2 regions of the Actinotalea sp. JY-7876 genome follow, and region 1 is predicted to be linked to the other one. Evidence: predicted binding sites of a transcription regulator. Region 1 holds the regulator's gene; the other holds the start of a gene.
What was found. The regulator LexA, encoded in region 1, represses DNA repair genes until DNA is damaged. The targets are predictions, from matches to a motif close to TCGAACANNTGTTCGA.

Region 1 (4,486 bases):
GCAAGATGGCCGCGTCCGCGGTGCTCACCGTCTTCGAGATCGCTGAGCGGATGACGGGCGACCCGGTACGCGACGGTCGGGACGTGGTGTGGTGCGCGCGCGGCGGGGAGGGCTGGGGCCGCTCCGCCGGGGTCTCCCGGCTGCACGCAGCGCCCCTGGCCGTGGCGGGTCTCGTGCGCTCCAACCTCCTCGCCGGCCGGACCGCCGTGCTCACCTCCGCCACGCTCACGCTCGGCGGCAGCTTCGTGCCGCTCGCGCGCTCCGTGGGGCTCGACGCCGCCCCGGGCGACGCCGCGTCCGACGCCGCACCCGCCGCGCCCGTCGCCGGCACCGCGGCCGGCGCCGACGCGGTCCGGCGCGGCACCGAGCCGGCCGCGCCGGAGGTCGCGGAGGACGTCGCGCCGGATGCCGCACGCGCGGCGGCGACGACGCCCGGGCCGATGCGCTGGCACGGGGTCGACGTCGGCAGCCCGTTCGACTACCCGCGCGCGGGGATCCTCTACGTCGCCCGGCACCTGCCGGCCCCGGGGCGCGAGCCCACGACCGACGCCCAGCTCGACGAGATCGCCTCGCTCGTCACCGCGGCCGGCGGCGCGACGCTCGGCCTGTTCTCCTCGCGCCGGGCCGCGGTGGCGGCCGCGGAGGCGATGCGCGAGCGCCTCGACGTCCCGGTCCTGTGCCAGGGCGACGACCAGCTGCCGACGCTCGTCGAGCGGTTCACGCAGGACGACGCGACGTGCCTGTTCGGCACCCTCTCGCTCTGGCAGGGGGTCGACGTCCCGGGCCCGACGTGCCGCCTGGTGCTGATCGACCGCATCCCGTTCCCGCGCCCGGACGACCCGGTGCGCTCCGCGCGCACCGAGGCGGTCGAGCGTGGCGGCGGCAACGGCTTCATGGCGGTCTCCGCGACGCACGCCGCCCTGCTGCTGGCGCAGGGCGCGGGGCGCCTCGTGCGGACCGACGCCGACCGCGGGGTGGTGGCAGTGCTCGACCCGCGGCTGGCGACGGCGCGCTACGGGCAGTTCCTGTCCCGGACCATGCCGCCCTTCTGGCAGACCACCGACGGCGGCGTCGCGCGCGCGGCGCTGGCCCGGCTCGCCGCACAGGCCGGCGGGCCGGCGATCACCCGGGGGCCGGACGCCGCCCCGTAGGGTGGCAGGCACGACCCGACGAACGAGAGGCGACGGCTCATGGCGGACGTGGCAGGACGTGTCGAGCACGAGCACGACGACATGGGGCTCGACGCGTCCCCGACCGGGCGCCGCACCACCAAGCTCGCGGTGGTCGGCGCGGGATCGGTCGGCTCGACCATGGCCTACGCGGCCCTCATGCGCGGGGCCGCGCGCTCCGTGGCGCTCTACGACATCAACACGGCGAAGGTCGAGGCCGAGGCGCTCGACATCGGCCACGGCATCCAGTTCATGCCGATGGCCGACGTGGTCGGGTCCGACGACATCCAGGTCTGCGCCGGTGCCGACGTCGTGGTCGTCACCGCGGGCGCCAAGCAGAAGCCCGGGCAGAGCCGCCTGGACCTCGCCGAGGCGACGATCGGGCTCGTGCGCGGGATGCTCCCGGACCTGGTCGCGGTCGCGCCGGACGCCGTGTACGTCATGGTCACGAACCCGGTCGACATCGTCACGTACGCCGCGCTGAAGTTCTCCGGCCTGCCGCCGAACCAGATGTTCGGCTCCGGCACGGTGCTCGACTCCTCGCGGCTGCGCTACCTGCTCGCGCAGCACACCGGCATCGCGGTGCAGAACGTGCACGCGTACATCGCGGGCGAGCACGGCGACTCCGAGATCCCGCTGTGGAGCTCGGCGACCATCGGCGCCGTGCCCCTGATGGAGTGGCCGGGCGTGCCCGGGCCCAACGGCACGGTCGTCGGCCGGCTCGAGGCCGCGGACCGCCAGCGGATCGCGGAGGAGGTCGTGAACTCCGCCTACCGGATCATCGCGGGCAAGGGCGCGACCAACTACGCGGTGGCCCTCGCGGGCTCACGCATCATCGAGGCCGTGCTGGGCGACGAGCGCCGGGTGCTCCCGGTGTCCTCGCTCCTGGAGGACTACCGCGGCATCTCCGACGTGTGCCTGTCGGTCCCGTCCGTGGTGGGCCGAGACGGCGTGGCCGCCCGGCTCGAGATCCCGCTGTCCGACGAGGAGCTGGCAGGGCTGCGCCGGTCCGCCGACCAGATCCGCGCCGTCGCGCGGCAGTTCGGGCTCTGACCGGGGGTCACAGGCTCCGCAGCACGCTCACCACGCGCCCGAGCACGACGGCGTCGTCGCCCGGGATCGGCTCGTAGGCGGCGTTCTGCGGCAGCAGCCAGACGTGGCCGTCCGCACGCCGTAGCGTCTTCACGGTCGCCTCGCCGTCGATCATGGCCGCGACGATCTCGCCGTTCTCGGCCACGGGCTGGCGCCGGACCACGACCCAGTCGCCGTCGCAGATGGCGGCCTCGATCATCGAGTCGCCCGCGACCTTGAGCAGGAACAGCTCTCCCTCGCCGACGAGCTGGCGGGGCAGCGGGAAGACGTCCTCGACGACCTGCTCGGCGAGGATCGGGCCGCCGGCCGCGATGCGACCCACGACCGGCACGTACGACGGCGCCGGGGCGGCGTCGTGCATGCCGGTCTCGTCGACGGGCACGCCGCCCCGGTCGGCGCCGAGCCGGCTGATGGCCCGCGAGTCGTCGGGCTGCACGACCTCGATGGCGCGCGGACGGTGCGGGTCGCGCCGCAGGTAGCCCTTGCGCTCGAGCACGGTGAGCTGGTGCTTGACCGAGGACGGGCTCGTCAGCCCGACCGCCTCGCCGATCTCCCGCATGCTCGGCGGGTAGCCCCGCCGCTCGACGCTCGACCGGATCGTCTCGAGCACGAGGCGCTGGCGGGGCGTGAGCCCGTCGCCGCCCGCGGCGGCGTCCGGCAGCGCGGTCACCGACGCGAGGTCACCGCCCGGCTGCTGGTCGGTGCCCGACGGGGGTGTGGTCCTGGGCGCCATGACGGCCTCCGTGTCTCTCGGGCGATGTCTCTCGGGCGATGTCTTCTCGGGCGACCGGCCCTGCGACGGGTCGTGTCAGTGCCTCGTGATGGTCTCTCGTCGTGCCTCCACCTTAGGGGCGCGATGCCGCGTGATCAAACATCTGTTCGAGCGTGTCTCGACACGGTGGGTGGCCCGTGGTAGACATCGTACAGACGTTCGACGTACAGCCGTTCGACGGACACGCGTTCGAATCGCTCGACGAAGGGGAGACGCCATGACGGCGATCATGTGGGACCACGAGCCCGTCCTGTCCGTCCGCACGCCCGCCGCACGCACGACGGCCGGACGCACGACGGCCGGCCGCACGACGACCCGGCGCGTCCCGGAGGTCCGGGCCGCCGACGGGCGGGCCCAGGGCGGGCACCTGCGCCTCACGCGCCGTGGCCGGCTGACGGTCTGGCTGGTCGCGGCCGCCGCCGGGGCGGGCGTCGTGCTCTCGGCCCAGGCCGCCGGCGCGGACTCTCCCGCGGCCGCCCAGCCCGTGGTCACGCACGTCGTCGCGCCGGGCGAGACGCTCTGGGAGATCGCCGGGGGCGTCGCGGCGCCGGGCCAGGACCGTCGCGACGTCGTCGCCGACCTCGTCCAGCTCAACGCGCTGGGCGGTGCGGAGCTCCAGGTCGGGCAGCAGATCCTCGTGCCGCAGCCCTGATCCCCAGCCCTGACTCCGCAGCGCTGATCCCGCCGCCCTGGCCCCCAGCGTCCGTGACCACCGCGGTTCGCAGCGCGGTGCCCGCCGACGGTACGGTGTGGCGGTCAGCCGGAGGAGGTGGAGGCGCGATGCACTGCCCGTTCTGCCGGCACAGCGACTCCCGCGTGGTCGACTCGCGCACGTCCGACGACGGCGCCTCGATCCGGCGCCGGCGGCAGTGCCCGAACTGCCAGCGCCGCTTCACCACGTTGGAGACGGCCTCGCTCTCGGTGGTCAAGCGGTCCGGGGTGACCGAGTCGTTCAGCCGCGAGAAGATCGTCAACGGCGTCCGCAAGGCCTGTCAGGGGCGCCCCGTGAGCGAGGACGACCTCGCCCTGCTGGCGCAGCGCGTCGAGGAGAACCTCCGCAGCACCGGCACGGCCGAGCTCGACGCCCACGAGATCGGGCTGTCGATCCTCGGCCCGCTCCGCGAGCTCGACGAGGTGGCGTACCTGCGCTTCGCGAGCGTCTACCAGGCGTTCGAGTCGCTGGACGACTTCGAGGCCGCCATCACGGCGCTGCGCGCCGAGCACGGCGACCGTCCCGCCTGAGCGTCATCCGGTCGCGCCGCGTGGGTGCCTCTGCGACGCTTGTCCGGTCACGAGACGGGAGGCGCGATGACCGACGCCGCTGCGGGCCGCACGTCCCCCGCCACCGGTGGGCTGGACCGCGCGGCCCTGTCGACCTACCTCAACGACCATCTCGCCGGCGCCGTGGCCGGCTCGCATCGCATGCGCCGGACGGCCGAGGCGCTCGCCCGGA
Region 2 (4,486 bases), 260 kb from region 1:
AGGGTCGTCCCGCGGCCGTGACCGGGGTGCACGCAGGTCCGGTCGTCGAAGCGGTCCAGGACGCGTTCGGTGAGGTCCGTCATGAGCGACCGGAAGGACTCCGGGTCGAGCGTGCGCCCCGGACCCCCGGGGAAGAGGCTGTCCCCGGTGAACAGGTGGACACGCCCGGGGGCGCCGCCGGGCGTGCGCGCCGACGTCGGCTCCCGGTAGGCGAGCGCGACGGACCCGGGTGTGTGCCCGCGCAGGGCCACGACCGTCAGCTCGAGCGCGCCGAGGCGGATCACGTCGCCGTCCTCCAGCCGGCGGTCGACGGGCACCGGCAGGTGGTCGGCGTCGGCCGCGCCGGCGAGCGTCGCCGCGCCCGTCAGGGCCACCAGGCGCTCGAGCGCGCCGTGGTGGTCGGCGTGGCGGTGCGTGGTCACGATCGCCGAGAGCGGCGCCCGCGCGCCGCCGCCCTCGCGCACGAGGGCGAGGAGCCGGCCCGGGTCGGCCGCGGCGTCGACCAGCAGCTGCTCGCCGCTGTGCCGGCAGGTGAGCAGGTAGGCGTTGTTGTCCATCGGGCCCACCGACGCCTTCCGGACGACGACCTCGTCCAGCTCCAGCACGGCGCTCGGCCCGCCCGGGGTCACGTCACCCCACGCCACGATCAGCTCCGCACCGGCGCGCGACGGGCGGCCCGGCGCTCGCGCTCGACCGCGAGGTCGTGGCTGTGCACGGCGCGCACGAGCGCCAGGTGCGAGAGCGCCTGCGGGAAGTTGCCGGCCATCCGTTCGCCGTGGACGTCGTACTCCTCCGACAGCAGGCCCAGGTCGTTGCGCAGCCCGGTGAGCCGGTCCAGGACGCGGGTCGCCCCGTCGACGTCGCCGCAGCGCGCGAGCGCGTCGGCGAGCCAGAAGGAGCACGCGAGGAACGGGTGCTCGTCCCCCTCGAGCCCGTCGTCGGTCTCGGCCGGCAGGTAACGGTGCACGAGGCCCTCCTCGACCTCCAGCTCCGCGCGGATGGCCGCCAGGGTGCCGAGGAAGCGCTCGTCGTCGGGCGGAAGGAACCCCACCTGCACCATCTGCAGCAGCGCCGCGTCGGTGTTCGTGCCGCCGTAGTACTGCACGAACGTGCCCAGCTCGGCGTCGTAGCCGTGCTCGAGCACGTCGGCGTGGATCTCCTCGCGCACCCTGCGCCAGCGCTCGACCGGTCCCGTGAGGCCGTGCTCCTCGACCGCCCGCACGGCACGGTCGACGGCGGCCCACGCCATGATCTTCGAGTGGGTGAAGTGGCGTGGCTCGCCGCGGACCTCCCAGATCCCACGGTCCGCGTGGTGCCACGTCCGGGTGAGGTCGTCGACGAGCAGCCGCTGGAGCGCCCAGGTGTCGGGGGTGTCCTCGAGGCCGCACGACCGGGCGAGGTGCAGGGCGGTCATGACCTCGCCCAGCACGTCGAGCTGGATCTGGTCGACGGCGGCGTTCCCGACGCGCACGGGACGCGAGCCCGCGTAGCCGGGGAGGTGGTCGAGCTCGACCTCCGGCAGCTCGCGGCGGCCGTCGGTGCCGTACATCACCTGCAGGTCCGAGGCGTCGCCCGCGACCGCGCGGAGCAGCCAGTCGCGCCAGTCGGTGGCCTCGGCCCGGTAGCCGTGCTCGAGGAGCGCCTCCAGGGTCAGCGCGGCGTCGCGCAGCCACACGAAGCGGTAGTCCCAGTTGCGCTCGCCGCCGAAGTCCTCGGGCAGGGACGTCGTGGGCGCCGCGATGATGCCGCCGGTCCGGGCGTCCGTCAGCAGGCGCAGCACGAGCAGGGACCGCACGACCGCGTCGCGATACGGGCCTTCGTAGTCCGACGCGCGCGCCCACTGCGCCCACCGGATGCGGGTCGCCTCGAGGCGTTCCCCGATGGGCAGCCGCGCCGGTACCGGGTCCCAGGAGGCGGTCCACGTGAGCCCGAACTCGAGGGGAGGGCCCGCGCCGAGCTCGAACACGTCCCGGTGCCGGTGGTCCTCGGCGCGCGGCAGGGGGTCGCCCCGGAGCAGGAGGGCGTCGGGGCCGGCGATTGCGCGGATCGCCGGGATCCCGTGCGGATCACGGACCCGGTTCACCCAGGGCTCGATCTTCCCGTAGCCGAAGCGCACCACCCACTCGTGCTCCACGGTGACGGTCCCGGAGAGCACCTGCAGGGTACGCACCAGGTCCGCCCGGTCGTCGGCGAGCGGCATGGCGTCGACCACCACAGCGGTGCCCGTGGGCGTCTCGTACGTCGTCTCCAGGACGAAGGAGTCGTCCTGGTACCGCCGGGTGATGCGGGTGGCGTCGCGGACCGTGAGGAGCCAGCGGCCGTGCTCGGGGGTGCCGAGGAGGGCCGCGAAGCACGCCTGCGAGTCGAAGTGCGGCAGGCACAGCCAGTCGACGGACCCGGTGCGCGAGACGAGGGCGGCGGTGCGGCCGTCGCCGAGCACGGCGTAGTCGGCGATCGGGGTCGGGACCACCGGCCTGCGAACGGGAGGGGGCGGGGGAGCGGGGGGTCGCGGCGTCGTCGTCACGCGGACCAGTCTCGCCGCGGGCCGTCCGGCCCGCCACCGTGGGGACCCGTGGCTTCGAACGCCTGTACGCTCGGCGCCCGCCCGACGTAGGATGATCCGGTGAACGACCGACTCCTCGTGCAGGGCGCGCGCGAGCACAACCTCCGCAACGTCGACCTCGACCTCCCCCGGGACAGCCTCATCGTCTTCACCGGTCTGTCCGGCTCCGGGAAGTCGTCGCTGGCCTTCGACACCATCTTCGCCGAGGGGCAGCGGCGCTACGTCGAGTCGCTCTCGGCGTACGCCCGCCAGTTCCTCGGCCAGATGGACAAGCCCGACGTCGACTTCATCGAAGGCCTGTCGCCGGCGGTGTCGATCGACCAGAAGTCGACCAACCGGAACCCGCGGTCGACGGTCGGCACCATCACCGAGGTCTACGACTACCTCCGCCTGCTCTTCGCGCGCGCCGGGACGCAGTTCTGCCCCGTGTGCGGCGAGCAGGTCAGCCGGCAGACGCCGCAGCAGATCGTCGACCGCCTGCTCGAGCTGCCCGAGGGCACGCGGTACCAGGTGCTCGCGCCGATGGTCCGCGGCCGCAAGGGCGAGTACGTCGACCTCTTCAAGGAGCTCCAGGCCAAGGGCTTCGCCCGGGCCCGGGTCGACGGCGAGGTCGTCCAGCTGACCTCCCCGCCCGCCCTGGAGAAGAAGCTCAAGCACACGATCGACGTCGTCGTCGACCGCCTGGTGGCGCGCGAGGGCGTGCAGCGGCGTCTCACCGACTCGGTCGAGACCGCCCTCAACCTCGCCGGCGGCCTCATGGTCGTCGAGCTGGTCGACGCGGAGGCGGACGACCCGAACCGGGAGCGACGCTTCTCGGAGCACCGCGCGTGCCCGAACGACCACGTGCTGACGCTTGAGGAGATCGAGCCCCGCACCTTCTCCTTCAACGCGCCGTACGGTGCGTGCCCCGAGTGCACCGGGATCGGCAGCCGCCTCGAGGTCGACCCGGACCTCGTCATCCCCGACGAGGACGCGACGCTCGCGGGCGGCGCCGTCGCACCGTGGAACCAGGGCTCCTCGTCGGAGTACTTCCAGCGTGTGCTCACCGCTCTCGCCGCGGACCTCGAGTTCTCGATGGACGTGCCGTGGCGTGCGCTGCCGCAGCGCGCGAAGGACGCGGTCCTCTACGGGCGCGACCACAAGGTCCACGTGAAGTACCGCAACCGGTGGGGTCGCGAGCGCCAGTACTCGACCGGCTTCGAGGGTGTCGTGACCTTCATCCAGCGGCGCCACGCGGAGACCGAGTCCGACTGGTCCAAGGACAAGTACGAGGCCTTCATGCGCGAGGTGCCGTGCCCGGTCTGCCACGGCACGCGGCTCAAGCCGGAGGTCCTGGCGGTGCGGGTCGGCGGTCGCTCGATCGCCGAGGTCTGTGCGATGCCGCTGCGCGAGGCGCGGGACTTCCTCGGGACCCTGGAGCTGGGGGAGCGCGAGCGCGCGATCGCCGTGCAGGTGCTCAAGGAGATCGACGCGCGCCTGGGCTTCCTCCTCGACGTCGGCCTCGACTACCTCGCGCTCGACCGCCCGGCCGGCACGCTGTCGGGCGGCGAGGCGCAGCGGATCCGGCTCGCGACGCAGATCGGGTCCGGGCTGGTGGGCGTGCTGTACGTGCTCGACGAGCCGAGCATCGGGCTGCACCAGCGCGACAACCGGCGCCTCATCGACACCCTCACGCGCCTGCGCGACCTCGGGAACACCCTGATCGTCGTCGAGCACGACGAGGACACCATCAAGGCGGCCGACTGGATCGTCGACATCGGGCCGGGGGCGGGCGAGCACGGCGGGCGCGTCGTGCACTCGGGCGACCTCGCGGGCCTGCTCGCGTCGGAGGAGTCCGTCACGGGCGCCTACCTCTCGGGTCGCCGGGAGATCCCGATGCCGCAGCACCGGCGCGCCGTCGACCGCAAGCGCATGGTCAAGGTC

Region 2: uvrA (excinuclease ABC subunit UvrA) is a predicted target of LexA. The motif match lies at 2,579-2,594, and genes of this name have one in related genera.

The regions. Positions count from the first base shown of each region.
Region 1 is NZ_CP059493.1:1,339,007-1,343,492, forward strand. It holds gene H2O74_RS06340 (ATP-dependent DNA helicase) at 1-1,151, shown strand, start outside; gene H2O74_RS06345 (L-lactate dehydrogenase) at 1,233-2,222, shown strand; gene lexA (transcriptional repressor LexA) at 2,230-2,994, opposite strand; gene H2O74_RS06355 (LysM peptidoglycan-binding domain-containing protein) at 3,251-3,685, shown strand; gene nrdR (transcriptional regulator NrdR) at 3,814-4,275, shown strand; gene H2O74_RS06365 (hypothetical protein) at 4,342-4,486, shown strand, end outside.
Region 2 is NZ_CP059493.1:1,603,353-1,607,838, forward strand. It holds gene H2O74_RS07530 (MBL fold metallo-hydrolase) at 1-644, opposite strand, end outside; gene H2O74_RS07535 (glycoside hydrolase family 15 protein) at 647-2,470, opposite strand; gene uvrA (excinuclease ABC subunit UvrA) at 2,624-4,486, shown strand, end outside.